Regions from separate parts of the Streptomyces sp. NBC_00820 genome, predicted to be linked through region 1. Evidence: riboswitches for the same ligand, from Rfam matches in the RefSeq annotation. Region 1 holds a riboswitch; the other holds the start of a gene.
What was found. A riboswitch is a leader RNA that binds a small molecule or an ion and turns the genes downstream of it on or off. The one in region 1 is predicted to bind cobalamin.
Positions count from the first base shown of each region.

Region 1 (7,512 bases):
GGCGCCCTTGACCATGTAGCCCAGCATCTCGGAGTTGCCCATCTCGACGACGTCGGGGGCCTTGTCGGTGGCGAGGACGGCGTCCAGCTTGGTGTTCTTGTCCGGCCAGCCGTAGTACTCGTGCTTGATGTCGATGCCGGGGTGCTTCTTCTGCACGGCGGCGTCGGCGGCCTTCACCAGGTCGGGCCAGTTGTTCTGGGCGTCGACGGTGAGCCAGACGGTCAGCTCCTTGGCGTCCGCCCCCTGAGCCTTGCCGTCCTTGCTGTCACTGCCGCACGCCGCGACGGAGACGACCATGCCCGCGATACCGATCGCGGCTATCAGCCTGCGCTTCACGCCACCCTCCTCAGGGATGCCCTCGAACCCCCCTGGCTCCCCGCGGCGACCGTCGTGGCACGTACCGCCCATGGGGCCGGGACCTGGACCAATGGTGTAGACCAGCACGGGGAGCTTGGCCCAGACCAATAGGCCTGTCAAGGGTGTTCAAGCAGGTGCGCGGCGTCCGTGATGCGACCGAGATATGCAGGGATCTTTCATAACGCAAGCGACAGATCGGACTGCCCAGTTCCGGTGGACCACTCCCACCCCGTCCGACGATGGACTAGACCAACTGAGGGTGCGGAGGTATACAGGGGGAGATCACGGAACGTGCGGGTGGACCCCCGCACACGCGGCCGTGCCACGATGTGAGCCGTGACCGACGGGACGTCGGTCGCTTTCGGCATCCGGAGCCGGGAAGGCAGAGCATGAGCACCGACGTCAGCAGCGGGGAGAACGAGGCCGGCGTGACCGTCCGTACGGCTCGCGTCCCCAAGTACTACCGTCTGAAGAAGCATCTGCTCGAGATGACGGAGACGCAGGCGCCGGGCACACCGGTGCCGCCCGAGCGCACGCTGGCGGCCGAGTTCGACACCTCCCGCACCACCGTCCGCCAGGCCCTGCAGGAACTCGTCGTCGAGGGCCGGCTCGAACGCATCCAGGGCAAGGGCACCTTCGTCGCCAAGCCCAAGGTCTCCCAGACGCTGCAGCTGACCTCCTACACCGAGGACATGCGCGCCCAGGGCCTGGAGCCGACCTCGCAGCTGCTCGACATCGGCTACGTCACCGCCGACGACCGCCTCGCCGAGCTGCTCGACATCACCGCCGGCGGACGCGTGCTGCGCATCGAGCGGCTGCGCATGGCCAACGGCGAGCCGATGGCCATCGAGACCACCCACCTCTCGGCGAAACGCTTCCCCGCGCTGCGCCGCTCGCTCGTCAAGTACACGTCCCTCTACACCGCGCTCGCCGAGGTCTACGACGTCCATCTCGCCGAGGCCGAGGAGACCATCGAGACCTCCCTGGCCACCCCGCGCGAGGCGGGCCTGCTCGGCACCGACGTCGGTCTGCCGATGCTGATGCTGTCCCGACACTCCGTGGACCGCGAGGGCAGGCCGGTGGAGTGGGTGCGGTCCGTCTACCGGGGCGACCGCTACAAGTTCGTGGCGCGGCTGAAGCGTCCGCTGGACTGAGAACGTCCGCGCCGAGAACGTCCGCGCGGTGAGGCCGGCGCGGCGCGCTGCACCGGCGTGGCACGGCACGACCGGCGCGGCACAGTACGGCTGACGCCGCCTCAGATCCGGTGTCGGCGCGGAGTCTCCACATCGCGCCCGCGAAATCGACATACCGATATCCGGACGAGGTCTTCCGCTGCGGCGACACCGTCACCTAGATTTCGTCCCCATTACGCGTGTGATCAGCGAGGGGACGGAGCCACCGCATGTCCGAAGCACCCGAAGAAGCCAGACCACCGGTGTCACCACCGGTGGTGACACCGGTGCGCGTCGTCATCGCCCTGTGTCTCGTCGCGCCGTTCGTGGCGATGCTGTGGGTCGGCTCGTTCGCCAAGACGGACCCGGCGTTCATCGGGATCCCGTTCTTCTACTGGTACCAGATGCTGTGGGTGCTGATCTCGACCGCGCTCACCATGCTCGCGTACCAGCTGTGGCAGCGTGACCAGCGCGCCCGCGGTGCCGCGAAGGGGGGTGCGGCGCAGTGAAGGACGGTGTCAACGGCGTCGCGCTCGGCGTCTTCGTCTTCTTCTTCCTGGCCGTCACGGTCATGGGCTTCCTGGCTGCGCGCTGGCGCAAGTCCGACAACGAGCAGTCGCTGGACGAATGGGGCCTGGGCGGCCGGTCGTTCGGCACCTGGGTCACCTGGTTCCTGCTCGGCGGCGACCTGTACACGGCGTACACCTTCGTCGCGGTGCCGGCGGCGATCTACGCGGCGGGCGCGGCGGGCTTCTTCGCGGTGCCGTACACGATCCTGGTCTACCCGCTGATCTTCACCTTCCTGCCCCGGCTGTGGTCGGTCTCGCACAAGCACGGATACGTGACGACCTCGGACTTCGTGCGCGGCCGCTTCGGGTCCAAGAGCCTGTCGCTGGCCGTGGCGGTCACCGGCATCCTCGCGACCATGCCGTACATCGCACTCCAGCTCGTCGGCATCCAGGCGGTGCTGGACGTGATGGGCGTCGGCGGCGGGGAGAACACCAACTGGTTCGTGAAGGACCTGCCGCTGCTCATCGCCTTCGGCGTGCTGGCGGCGTACACCTACTCCTCGGGACTGCGCGCGCCCGCGCTGATCGCGTTCGTCAAGGACGGCCTGATCTACCTCGTCATCGTGGTGGCGATCATCTACATCCCGATCAAGCTCGGCGGGTTCCACGACATCTTCGCCCAGGCCGACAAGGCGTTCTCCCAGGTCAATCCGGCGACCGGCAAGCCGCGCGGCGCTCTCGTGCCGGCGGAGGCGGGCCAGTGGACGTACGCCACCCTGGCGCTCGGCTCGGCCCTCGCGCTCTTCATGTACCCGCACTCGATCACCGCGACCCTGTCGTCCAGGAGCCGTGACGTGATCCGCCGCAACACCACGATCCTGCCGCTGTACTCCCTCATGCTCGGCCTGCTGGCCCTGCTGGGCTTCATGGCGATCGCGGCCGGGGTGAAGGTCACCAACGGGCAGCTGGCGATCCCGCAGCTGTTCGAGGACATGTTCCCGTCCTGGTTCGCGGGCGTGGCCTTCGCGGCGATCGGCATCGGCGCGCTGGTGCCGGCGGCGATCATGTCGATCGCGGCGGCGAACCTGTTCACCCGCAACATCTACAAGGACTTCATCAAGCCGGACGCCACGCCCGAGCAGGAGACCAAGGTCTCCAAGCTGGTCTCCCTGCTGGTGAAGGTGGGCGCGCTGGTCTTCGTCCTGACCATGGACAAGACGGTCGCCATCAACTTCCAGCTGCTCGGCGGCATCTGGATCCTGCAGACCTTCCCGGCCCTGGTCGGCGGCCTGTTCACCCGCTGGTTCCACCGCTGGGCGCTGCTGGCCGGCTGGGCGGTCGGCATGATCTACGGCACGGCCGCCGCCTACGGGGTCGCCTCCCCGACGCAGGCGCACTTCGGCGGCTCGGCCAAGGAGATCCCGGGCATCGGTGAGATCGGCTACATCGGCCTCACGGCGTTCGTCCTGAACGTGGTCGTCACCGTGGTCCTCACCTTCGCCCTGAAGGCGCTGAAGGCCCCCGAGGGCGTCGACGAGACCAGGCCGGAGGACTACACCGCGGACGCGGGCGACCCGGGCGTCCGGGCGGAGCTTCCCCCGGCCACTGCGGGGAGTGCTCACTAGTCCCACAAGGGGCTCGCAGGAGCCGCGCACCCGGTCGTGATGACCCCGCAGCGGGCCGTCGTGGAGCATGTCCCACGGCGGCCCGCTGCCGTGCGTGTTGACGCTCTGAATCCAGCACGACACACAGCAGACACAACATCTGGTGGTGCCACGGCAGCCCAGCACTAGATGTATGCTCGTCATCGCTGTCGCCGCAGGGGAATCCGGTGCGAATCCGGAACTGTCCCGCAACGGTGTACTTGTACGTGTCCGTCCCTGAGGCGGCGTGTGCTCGGTCAGTCCGAGGACCTGTCGACAGCCGCGCCCGGCCGTCCGGTCCGGGTGCCCCAAGACGTCCGGGCCTCGTGGAGTGGGCCGGTGGACGCGACGCCGTGTGCGCTCGTGCTGCCAATGCCCTCCGCCAGGCCCCCGTGCCGAGCGAGGGAGAGCCCCCACGTGACCATCGCGCCTGCCGATCCGGCTTCAGCCACCTTGGCGACCGAGGCCCCGGTGGAGACCGACGGTCCGGGTGCCGCGCTGCTGCGGACCCTGACCGAGCTGACCGCCGACCTCCCCGACGCCGACCCCGGCCGGGTCGCCGCCGCCGCGCTGCGCGGCCGCTCGGCCCGGGCCGACGAGGCGGAGCTGCGCGAACTGGCCACGGAGGCGGCCGCCGGCCTGATCTCCGAGGACCCCGCGTACTCGCGCCTGGCCGCCCGCCTGTTGACCCTCTCCATCCGCGCCGAGGCCGCCTCGCAGGGGGTGACCTCCTTCACGGAGTCCGTCGTGGTCGGGCACCGGGAAGGGCTCGTCGCCGACCGCACCGCCGAGTTCGTGCGGCTGCACGCCGAGCGGCTGGACGCGCTGATCGACACGGGCGCCGACGACCGCTTCGGCTACTTCGGCCTGCGCACGCTGCACAGCCGCTACCTGCTGCGCCACCCGATCACCCGGCACGTGATCGAGACCCCCCAGCACTTCATGCTGCGCGTCGCGTGCGGTCTGGCCGAGGACGACAGCGCCCGCTCCGTGGACGAGGTCACCGCGCTCTACGGCCTGATGAGCCGCCTGGACTACCTCCCGTCCTCCCCCACGCTCTTCAACTCCGGCACGCGGCATCCCCAGATGTCGTCCTGCTACCTGCTCGACTCCCCGCTGGACGAGCTGGACTCCATCTACGACCGCTACCACCAGGTGGCCCGCCTCTCCAAGCACGCCGGCGGCATCGGTCTGTCGTACTCCCGTATCCGCAGCCGCGGTTCGCTGATCCGCGGCACCAACGGGCACTCCAACGGCATCGTGCCGTTCCTGAAGACCCTCGACGCCTCGGTCGCCGCGGTGAACCAGGGCGGCCGGCGCAAGGGCGCGGCCGCGGTGTACCTGGAGACCTGGCACTCCGACATCGAGGAGTTCCTGGAGCTGCGCGACAACACCGGTGAGGACGCGCGCCGTACGCACAACCTGAACCTCGCGCACTGGATCCCGGACGAGTTCATGCGCCGGGTCAACGCCGACGAGCAGTGGTCGCTGTTCTCCCCGGCGGACGTGCCCGAGCTGGTCGACCTGTGGGGCGCGGAGTTCGACGCCGCCTACCGCAAGGCCGAGGCCGCGGGGCTCGCGAAGAAGGCCATGCCGGCCCGTGAGCTGTACGGCCGCATGATGCGCACCCTCGCGCAGACCGGCAACGGCTGGATGACCTTCAAGGACGCCGCCAACCGCACCGCCAACCAGACGGCCGAGCCGGGCAACGTCGTCCACTCCTCCAACCTCTGCACGGAGATCCTGGAGGTCACGGACGACGGCGAGACGGCGGTCTGCAACCTCGGTTCGGTGAACCTGGGCGCCTTCGTCGTCGACGGGGACATCGACTGGAAGCGGCTGGACGAGACGGTCCGCACCGCGGTGACCTTCCTCGACCGCGTCGTGGACATCAACTTCTACCCGACCGAGCAGGCGGGCCGCTCCAACGCCAAGTGGCGTCCGGTGGGCCTGGGTGCCATGGGTCTGCAGGACGTCTTCTTCAAGCTGCGTCTGCCCTTCGACTCCGCCGAGGCGAAGGCCCTGTCCTCGCGCATCGCCGAGCGCATCATGCTCGCCGCGTACGAGGCCTCCGCCGACCTGGCCGAGCGCAGCGGCCCGCTGCCGGCCTGGGAGAAGACCCGTACGGCCCGGGGTGTGCTGCACCCCGACCACTTCGACGTCGAGCTGAACTGGCCCGAGCGCTGGGCGGCCCTGCGGGAGCGGATCGCCTCGGTCGGCATGCGCAACTCCCTGCTGCTCGCCATCGCGCCGACGGCCACCATCGCGTCCATCGCGGGCGTGTACGAGTGCATCGAGCCGCAGGTGTCCAACCTGTTCAAGCGCGAGACGCTGTCCGGCGAGTTCCTCCAGGTCAACTCGTACCTGGTGCGCGAGCTCAAGGAGCTGGGCGTGTGGGACGCGCGCACCCGTGAGGCGCTGCGCGACGCCAGCGGCTCGGTGCAGGACTTCGTCTGGATCCCCGAGGACGTACGGCGGCTGTACCGCACGGCGTGGGAGATCCCGCAGCGCGGCCTGATCGACATGGCGGCGGCCCGTACCCCGTTCCTGGACCAGGCGCAGTCGCTGAACCTGTTCCTGGAGACGCCGACCATCGGCAAGCTCTCCTCGATGTACTCGTACGCCTGGAAGCAGGGCCTGAAGACGACGTACTACCTGCGCTCGCGCCCGGCGACCCGCATCGCCCGCGCCGCCAAGGCGCAGGCCACCATTCCCGTCCAGCAGGCCGCCGACCCCGACGCCGTCGCCTGCTCCCTTGAGAACCCCGAGTCCTGCGAGGCCTGCCAGTAATGTCCAGCCGTAACACCAACCTTCTCGACCCGGGCTTCGAGCTGACCCTGCGTCCCATGCGCTACCCGGACTTCTACGAGCGCTACCGGGACGCCATCAAGAACACCTGGACCGTGGAGGAGGTCGACCTCCACTCGGACGTGGCCGACCTCGCGAAGCTGTCCCCTGAGGAGCAGCACCTGATCGGCCGTCTGGTGGCCTTCTTCGCGACGGGCGACTCGATCGTCGCGAACAACCTGGTGCTGACGCTGTACAAGCACATCAACTCCCCCGAGGCGCGGCTCTACCTGAGCCGTCAGCTGTTCGAGGAGGCCGTGCACGTCCAGTTCTACCTGACGCTCCTGGACACCTACCTCCCCGATCCGGCGGACAGGGCGGCCGCCTTCGACGCGGTGGAGAACATCCCCTCCATCCGCGAGAAGGCCGGTTTCTGCTTCAAGTGGATCAACGAGGTCGAGAAGCTGGACCGTCTGGAGTCCAAGGCGGACCGCCGCCGCTTCCTGCTGAACCTGATCTGCTTCGCCGCGTGCATCGAGGGCCTGTTCTTCTACGGCGCCTTCGCGTACGTCTACTGGTTCCGCAGCCGTGGTCTGCTGCACGGCCTCGCCACGGGCACCAACTGGGTGTTCCGTGACGAGACGATGCACATGTCCTTCGCCTTCGACGTGGTCGACACCGTCCGCAAGGAGGAGCCGGAGCTGTTCGACGACCAGCTCCAGCAGGAGGTCACCGACATGCTGGCGGAGGCCGTCGAGGCCGAGCTGCAGTTCGCCCGTGACCTGTGCGGTGAGGGCCTGCCGGGCATGAACACGGAGTCCATGCGGCAGTACCTGGAGTGCGTCGCCGACCAGCGTCTGACGCGCCTGGGCTTCGCCCCGGTGTACGGCTCGGAGAACCCGTTCTCCTTCATGGAGCTGCAGGGTGTCCAGGAGCTGACGAACTTCTTCGAGCGCCGCGCGTCGGCGTACCAGGTCGCCGTGGAGGGCACGGTCGACCTGGACGAGGACTTCTGAGCCAGGGGGTGTCGTTTGGATCAGGCCG
Region 1 is NZ_CP108882.1:5,372,712-5,380,223, reverse strand. It holds gene OIB37_RS24455 (extracellular solute-binding protein) at 1-336, opposite strand, end outside; gene OIB37_RS24450 (GntR family transcriptional regulator) at 747-1,511, shown strand; gene OIB37_RS24445 (DUF3311 domain-containing protein) at 1,760-2,038, shown strand; gene mctP (monocarboxylate uptake permease MctP) at 2,035-3,663, shown strand; cobalamin riboswitch at 3,836-3,973, shown strand; gene OIB37_RS24435 (ribonucleoside-diphosphate reductase subunit alpha) at 4,099-6,471, shown strand; gene OIB37_RS24430 (ribonucleotide-diphosphate reductase subunit beta) at 6,471-7,484, shown strand.

Region 2 (7,512 bases), 3.4 Mb from region 1:
GTCGCACAGGGTGTCCACGAAGGCGGTGTTGCCGCTCAGCTCGTGCGCCCGGTAGAAGAGCACACCCACGGTCGGCCGGCCGGCCACCAGGGCACGCTCGCCGTGCACCCCGAACTCCGGCATCTTCCGCGGCTCTTCGAAACCCTCGCCGGTCAGCAGCACGGTGTCGGACAGGAACCGGGACAGCTCCAGCAGGTTGGCGGACCCGCCCTCGACCAGGTACCTGAGCGCCTCCGCGACCACACCCGCCGGCACCGACGACTCGGCCATCAGCTCGGCGTCCGGCACGCTCTCGCCGCCCAGCAGCACGGTCGGCACCCCGGCCACCCGCAGCGCCGCCAGCCCGTCCTCCCAGGCGCGCTTGCCGCCCAGCAGCCGTACGACGGCGATGTCCGCGCCGTCGACCAGTCCGGGCAGCTCGCCGGCGACGTCGACGCGGGTCGGGTTGCCGATGCGGTACCCGGCGCCGGAGGCCCTGGCCGCCAGCAGATCGGTGTCGGCGGTCGACAACAACAACACTGTGCTCATGCGGGCGCTCCCGGTGGAATGAAAGGCAGTCCTTGCGGCGCGCCCGACTCGATGAGCCGCCAGAGCGCGTCCGTGTCCGCGTGCTGTTCGATCAGGTCGCCGAGCCGGTCCAGCTGCTCCTCGCGCAGCTCGGCGAACGAGGTGTCGGGGGCCGGCACGAAGCGGCGCCCCGCGGCGGCGGCCACCTCGCGCAGGAAGGCCCGCCGGAAGCCGTCCGACTCCAGCGAACCGTGCCAGTGGGTGCCCCAGGTCCGGCCGACCCGGCAGCCGTCCAAGAAGCGCTCTCCACCGAGGACTTCGGCGACCCCGTGATGGATCTCGTACCCCTCGACCCGCTCGCCGAGGGCCTCGCCCACCGGCCGGGTCAGGGTCTTCTCGCGGGCGAACCGCACCCGCACCGGGAGCACGCCGAGCCCCGGGACGGACCCGGCGCGCGACTCGACCTCGTCCTCGATGTGCTCCCCGAGCAGCTGGAAGCCGCCGCAGACGCCGAGGACCGGCCGCCCCTCGGCGGCCCTGCGCACGAGGGCGTCCGCCAGGCCGCGCTCGCGCAGCCACTCCAGCGCCCGTACGGTCCCGCGCGTGCCGGGGACCACCACCAGGTCCGCGTCCGCCAGTTCCTCGGGCCGGTCCACGAACCGCACGACGACGCCCGGTTCTGCGGCCAGCGCGTCCACGTCGGTGAAGTTGGACATCAGGGGGATCGCGCAGACGGCGACCCGCAGCACGTCCTCGCCGTGCGGGGGAGCCACCGTCGACTCCCGGACCGTGCCGCGCAGGGAGACCCTGAGGCCGTCCTCCTCGTCGATGCCGAGGCCGTGCCGGAACGGCAGCACGCCGTAGGTGTGCCGTCCGGTGAGCCCGTGCAGCATGTCCAGGCCGGGCTCCAGCAGCGAGACGTCCCCGCGGAACTTGTTCACCAGGAACCCGGCGACCAGCTCCTGGTCCTCGGGCGAGAGCAGGGCGACCGTGCCGAAGAAGGAGGCGAACACGCCGCCGCGGTCGATGTCGCCGACGACGAGCACGGGCAGCCGCGCCCCCCGCGCGATCCCCATGTTGACGATGTCGGTGCGCCGCAGATTGATCTCGGCGGGTGAACCGGCCCCCTCACAGATCACCGCGTCATACGTGCCCCGCAACTCGGCCAGACAGTCCAGCACCGTGCCGAGGAGCCGCTGTTGGCGCCCGCCGTGGTAGCCGCGGGCGCTCATCTCGCCCACCGGCTTTCCCAGCAGCACCACTTGGCTGCTCTGTTCACCACCGGGCTTGAGCAGCACGGGGTTCATCAGCGCGGTCGGCTCGACGCGGCACGCCTGGGCCTGCATGGCCTGTGCCCGCCCGATCTCCGCGCCCTCGCGGGTGACGAAGGAGTTGAGGGACATGTTCTGCGCCTTGAAGGGCGCCACCTTGACGCCCTGGCGCACCAGCCACCGGCAGATGCCGGCCGTCACGACGCTCTTGCCGGCGTCGGAGGTGGTGCCGGCGACGAGGAGACCACCGTTCACTTTCCACGTCCCTTCACGATGGTGCGCGCGGCGACGGTGACGCCGAGCGCGAGCAGGCCGACGCGGCGGGAGAGCCGTACGGCCCGGTCGATGTCGGCCACGCTGACGGACCGCCCGGCGGCCCCGTTGAGCACGGGCCGGTGTTCGACGCGGCCGCCGTAGGCCAGCGTTCCACCGAGCCGCACGCCGAGGGCGCCCGCGAACGAGGCCTCGACGGGCCCGGCGTTGGGGCTCGGGTGCCGGCGGGCGTCGGCCCGCCAGGCCCGTGCGGCCCCGCGCGGGTCGGGTCCGGCGAGCGTGGCGAGTACGGCGGTCAGTCGGGCGCCGGGCCAGCCGGCGACGTCGTCGAGGCGGGCGGAGGCCCAGCCGTAGCGCCGGTGGCGGGGCGACTTGTGGCCCACCATCGCGTCGAGGGTGTTGACCGCCCGGAAGCCCAGCAGCCCCGGCACCCCGGCCACGGCGCCCCACACCAGCGCGCCCACGACGGCGTCGGAGGTGTTCTCGGCGACCGACTCGACCACCGCCCGGGCGATCCCGTCGGCGTCGAGGGCCTGCGGGTCGCGGCCGCACAGATGCGGCAGCCGGGCGCGGGCGGCCGGCACGTCCCCGGCCTCCAGGGCACGCCCGACGGCCCGCGCCTCCCGGGCCAGCGAGGTCCCGCCGACGACGGACCAGGCGGCGGCGGCGGTCAGCGCGAGGCGGGCGGCGGGGGAGCGGCGTACGGCGCGCTCGGCCACGGCACCCAGGGCCACGGCGCCACCGGCGCACACGGCGGTGTGCAGCGCGCCCCAGCCGCGGTGGTCGTGCCACAGCACGCGTTCCACGGCTCCGGCGGCCCGGCCGAACGCGGCGACGGGGTGCCCGCGGCGGGGATCGCCGAGGAGCAGGTCGCCCAGGAGGCCGGCGGCGGCACCGTACGCGTAAGTGCGATCGGCACCCATCGGCTCAGCCGGCCGTGGGCACAGGGGCGATCCTGGTACTTGTCCTCAACGGGCAGCCGAGCATGGCGGTATGTCCTCACTCAGGGTGTCCACGCCCTGGTTCGACGAGACCGGCGGCGAGAGTTCCTGGCTCCCGGGGGTTCCTACCCCGGTGACAGTGGCGGGACCGCGCCGGATTCGCACCGGACTTCCTCTGCTGCCGCCGTACATGGCCTGGGAAGTCCACCATGCGCCCGGAACGACGTCAACCTGCCGTTGACCTGCGGGGGGAGAGTGTGCTGAGCCCCACACCCCGGCCGCCCGAGCGCCACCGGGACATGCGAACGGCTCCCCGCGGCACATGCCGGGAGGAGCCGTTCAGCCGGTCGTTCAGTGGCCGGGTCGTTCGTTCGGCCGGGCGACCCGGCCGCGACCGGCCGAGTCTGCACGCGCAGTCAGGACACGCAGTCAGGACCGCCGAGCCAGGGCGCGCAGTCAGGACCGTCGAGCCAGGGCGCGCAGTCAGGACCGTCGAGCCAGGGCGCGCAGTCAGGACCGTCGGGTCAGGGCTTCGCGACGATCAGGCTGATGCCGTACGCCACCGCGGCCGCGCACGCCGCGAAGCAGACGTAGGCGCCGGCCAGCGCGAGCGCCGCCGAGCCGCCCTGCGCGACGGCCTTCTCGCGGCGGGCCAGGCCGTTGATGCCGAGGGTGAACAGGGCCACCAGGCCGACGGCCACCAGGAGGCTGACGCCGAAGACGGAGCCGATGGCCGCCCAGTCGATCTTCATGAGGATGCTTCCTTCGGTTACCGGGGCGCGGGGGTCAGACCGTGGCGGCCGGCGGGATGGCCGGGGTCGCGGGGGCCGGTTCGGCGATGGCCTGGGCCGGGATGGTGATCGCCAGGTCCTCGGTGACCGCGCCGGTGGGCGGCGGGGCGACCGCGGCCATGGCGGCGGTGACCGCGCCGATCGGCTCGGTGGTGGCGTCGTCGGCGGTGACGTTGGTGTGGTCGACGACCTCGCGGCGGGAGAACTTCCAGATCGCGGCGCTGGAGGCGATCAGGAAGACGGCGACGAGCGCGGTACCCCAGTCGCCGAGGTCCGTCACGGACTCGGCGCCCGCGCCGACCAGCGCGGCGGCCGGCAGGGTCAGCGCCCAGGCGACGAACATGCGGGTCGCGGTGGACCAGCGGACCACGCCGCCCTTGCGGCCGACACCCGCGCCCATCACCGCGCCGGAGACGACGTGGGTGGTGGAGAGGGAGAAGCCGAGGTGGGAGGAGGCCAGGATGGCCGTGGCGGCGCTGGTCTGCGCGGCGAAGCCCTGGCGCGGCTCCAGGTCGGTCAGACCCTTGCCCATGGTGCGGATGATCCGCCAGCCGCCGATGTAGGTGCCGAGCGCGATGGCCAGGCCGGCGGAGAGGATCACCCAGGTGGGAGGGTTCGAGCCGGGGGCGATGGTGCCGCCCGCGATCAGCGCGAGGGTGATGATGCCCATCGTCTTCTGGGCGTCGTTGGTGCCGTGGGCCAGGGAGACCAGGCCGGCGGAGGCTATCTGGCCGGCGCGGTAGCCCTTGCGGGTGGCCTCGCCGTCGGCGTTCTTGCCGATGCCGTAGGAGAAGCGGGTGGAGAGCATGGCGGCGAGGCCGGCCACGATCGGTGCGGCGACCGCCGGGAGCAGCACCTTGGTGACGAGGACGTCACCGTGGACCGCGCCGAAGCCGGCGGAGGCGACGGTGGCGCCGATCAGGCCGCCCATCAGGGCGTGGGAGGAACTGGAGGGCAGCCCCACCAGCCAGGTCACCAGGTTCCAGAGGATCGCGCCGGTCAGGGCGGCGAAGATGACCTCGGGACGGATGCCGTTCTCATCGACGAGACCCTTGGAGATCGTGTTGGCGACCTCCACGGAGAGGAAAGCGCCCACAAGGTTGAGGGCGGCGGACATGGCCACCGCGACCTTGGGCTTGAGTGCACCGGTCGAGATGGTCGTGGCCATCGCGTTGGCGGTGTCATGAAAACCGTTCGTGAAATCGAACGCGAGTGCGGTTACCACCACAATCGCGAGGATCAGCGAGAAGTTTTCCATTTACCCAGGCAATCGTTCGAGGTCATTGGCTGTTGGACCGTAAGCAACCCGGGTGAACGGAAGGTGAACTGAGGCAGGCTCGGTGGTGTCCGGATCGGGGGGTCTGGATTCCGCTCGGGACCGACGCCCCAGGCGCCACTTGGTCAACGGCCGCGCGCGAAGGCCCGCAGCCTGCCGGGGGACCCGTTGAAGAGATTCTGGTCACCCGGTAGACCGCCCTTGATGCCGTACTGCCAGAAGGTCCAGTGCCGCCAGCCGCCGGGCAGCGATCCGGGGTCCGGCGTGCCGTGACTGGCGATCCACAGCGCGTGGTTCGCGGCGAAGGCGCGGCTGTTGCCGGTGCACGCCTTCCACCAGTGGGTGGTGGTGTAGATGGCCGGACGGCGGCCCGTCTCCCGCTTGATCTCGTCGCTGAACGACCGGATCCAGCGCACCATCCGGGTCCGGCTCAGCCCGTAGCACTTGTGGTGCGCGTCGTACGGGTTGTACTCGATGTCGAGCGCGGGCGGCAGCGTCCGCCCGTCCGCCCGCCAGGCTCCGCCGTGCCGCACGAAGAAGGCGGCCTGACGTGCGCCGGAGGACCGGTCCGGCAGGGCGAAGTGGTACGCGCCCCGGATCAGGCCCGCCCGCCGCGCGCCCCCGTACTGCCGGGCGAAGTACGGGTTGCGGTAGTCCGTGGACTCGGTCGCCTTGACGTATACGAACCGTGCGCCCCGCGACCGGACGGCTGCCCAGTCGACGTGCTTCTGATGGGACGACACGTCGTGCCCCCTGGGCAGGCCCGCCACGGCCGCCGACGGCCCGGCGGCGACGGCCTGGGAACCCGCGAGGGCGAGCGCCGCCGTGGCCGCCGCGAGGACGCCGGCGCGGCTGCGGGAAGGTGTGCGATCACGGGCCATGCGTCCCCCCGGGGTGGCGGCGGAGCGGGGTCCAGCGGGCGAGAAGGATCATTGAACGCCGGGCCGTCGCCGGGGCCGCCGATTTACGGCCGCCTCGCGGCGATGTCCGCTCGTTCGGTGGTACGACCGCCGCGCCGGGGACGGCCGTTCGGCGGCGGCCGGCGTACGTCCGCCCCGGCGGGCCGAATCGGGCGGTCGGCCCTCTCCCCGCAGGCCGGGCCGCCTGGCAGGATCGCCGCATGGCTGAACAGCGGCGGCACGCGGACGGGGAAGTCAGGGAAGCGGACGGCGAGGAGGCGCGGGTCTGGGAGGAGCTGGTCGCGACGGCCCGGCGGACCGTGGCCGACGGGCTGGTCGTCGGCACCTCCGGCAACGTCTCGGCGCGCGTCGGGGACATCGTGCTGGTCACGCCCTCGGGCGTGCCCTACGACCGGCTGACCCCCGAGGACATCACCGGCGTCGACCTCGACGGCCGGCAACTGCTCGGCACGCTGGTACCGACCAGCGAACTGCCCATGCACCTCGCCGTCTACCGCACCACCGACGCCCGCGCGGTCGTCCACACCCACGCCGTGCACGCCACCGCCGTCTCCACCCTCGTCACCGAGCTGCCCGCGATCCACTACATGACCGCAGCCCTCGGCGGCCCCGTCCGGGTCGCGCCCTACGCGACGTACGGCACCGACGAACTGGCCCGGAACATGCTCCGCGCCCTCGCCGGCCGCTCCGCCTGCCTCCTGCAGAACCACGGCACGATCACCTACGCCCCCACCCTCGGCCGCGCCTACGACCACACCGCCCAACTGGAGTGGATGTGCCGCCTGTGGCTCACCGCGTCCTCGGTGCCGGGGCTGAGCCCGTCCCTCCTGACGCAGACCCAGCTGTCGGAGGTCGCAGGACGGCTGAAGGGGTACGGCCAGCGGGCGTGACGGCCGCCCGCACCCGCACCGGCCCCGCCCCTCCGCTGGCCGGGGCCGGTGACGCCCACGACACTGGACGGGTGCGTACAGCCAAAGCGGCCGCCGCCGCCCTCACCACCGTGCTGGCCGCCGGGGCGGCGGCCGTGGCCGCCGGACGGCTGGCGAGTGCCGCCGCGCTGAAGGCGCCTCCGGGACGCCCGCTGCCCACCGAGCCACGGCTCACCGTGCACGCGACGGCGCCCGGCCGGATCACGCTCACCCGCCACCTGGCCTCCCTGCGCCCCGGCACCTACGGCCTGGCCGGTGACGGCTCCCACGCGGTCGTCGGCCCGGTGACGCCCTCGGCCGGGCAGACCGCCGACACCGTCGTACGCCGCCTCGAACGCGTCACCCACGGCACCCTCGCCGCCGGCGACGACGTCTGGCTCACCCCGAACGTGTACGTCGGCAACCCGAGCACCGCCCTCGGCCTCGACCACGCCGACATCGACGTGCCCGGCGAGCTGGGCGCCCTGCCCGCCTGGTTCGTGCCCGGCGCACGGGACACCTGGGTGATCGCGGTGCACGGCCTGGGCACCACCCGCGAGCAGGCCATGAACGTCATGCGGTTCCTGCACGAGCGCCACGTGCCCGTCCTCGCCCTCGCCTACCG
Region 2 is NZ_CP108882.1:1,988,192-1,995,703, reverse strand. It holds gene cobN (cobaltochelatase subunit CobN) at 1-528, opposite strand, end outside; gene OIB37_RS09160 (cobyric acid synthase) at 525-2,033, opposite strand; gene OIB37_RS09155 (cobalamin biosynthesis protein) at 2,030-2,974, opposite strand; cobalamin riboswitch at 3,073-3,193, opposite strand; gene OIB37_RS09150 (hypothetical protein) at 3,517-3,744, opposite strand; gene OIB37_RS09145 (inorganic phosphate transporter) at 3,779-5,041, opposite strand; gene OIB37_RS09140 (lysozyme) at 5,185-5,940, opposite strand; gene OIB37_RS09135 (class II aldolase/adducin family protein) at 6,180-6,869, shown strand; gene OIB37_RS09130 (alpha/beta hydrolase) at 6,941-7,512, shown strand, end outside.
Region 2: another riboswitch for cobalamin. It lies ahead of OIB37_RS09155 (cobalamin biosynthesis protein); the one in region 1 lies ahead of OIB37_RS24435 (ribonucleoside-diphosphate reductase subunit alpha).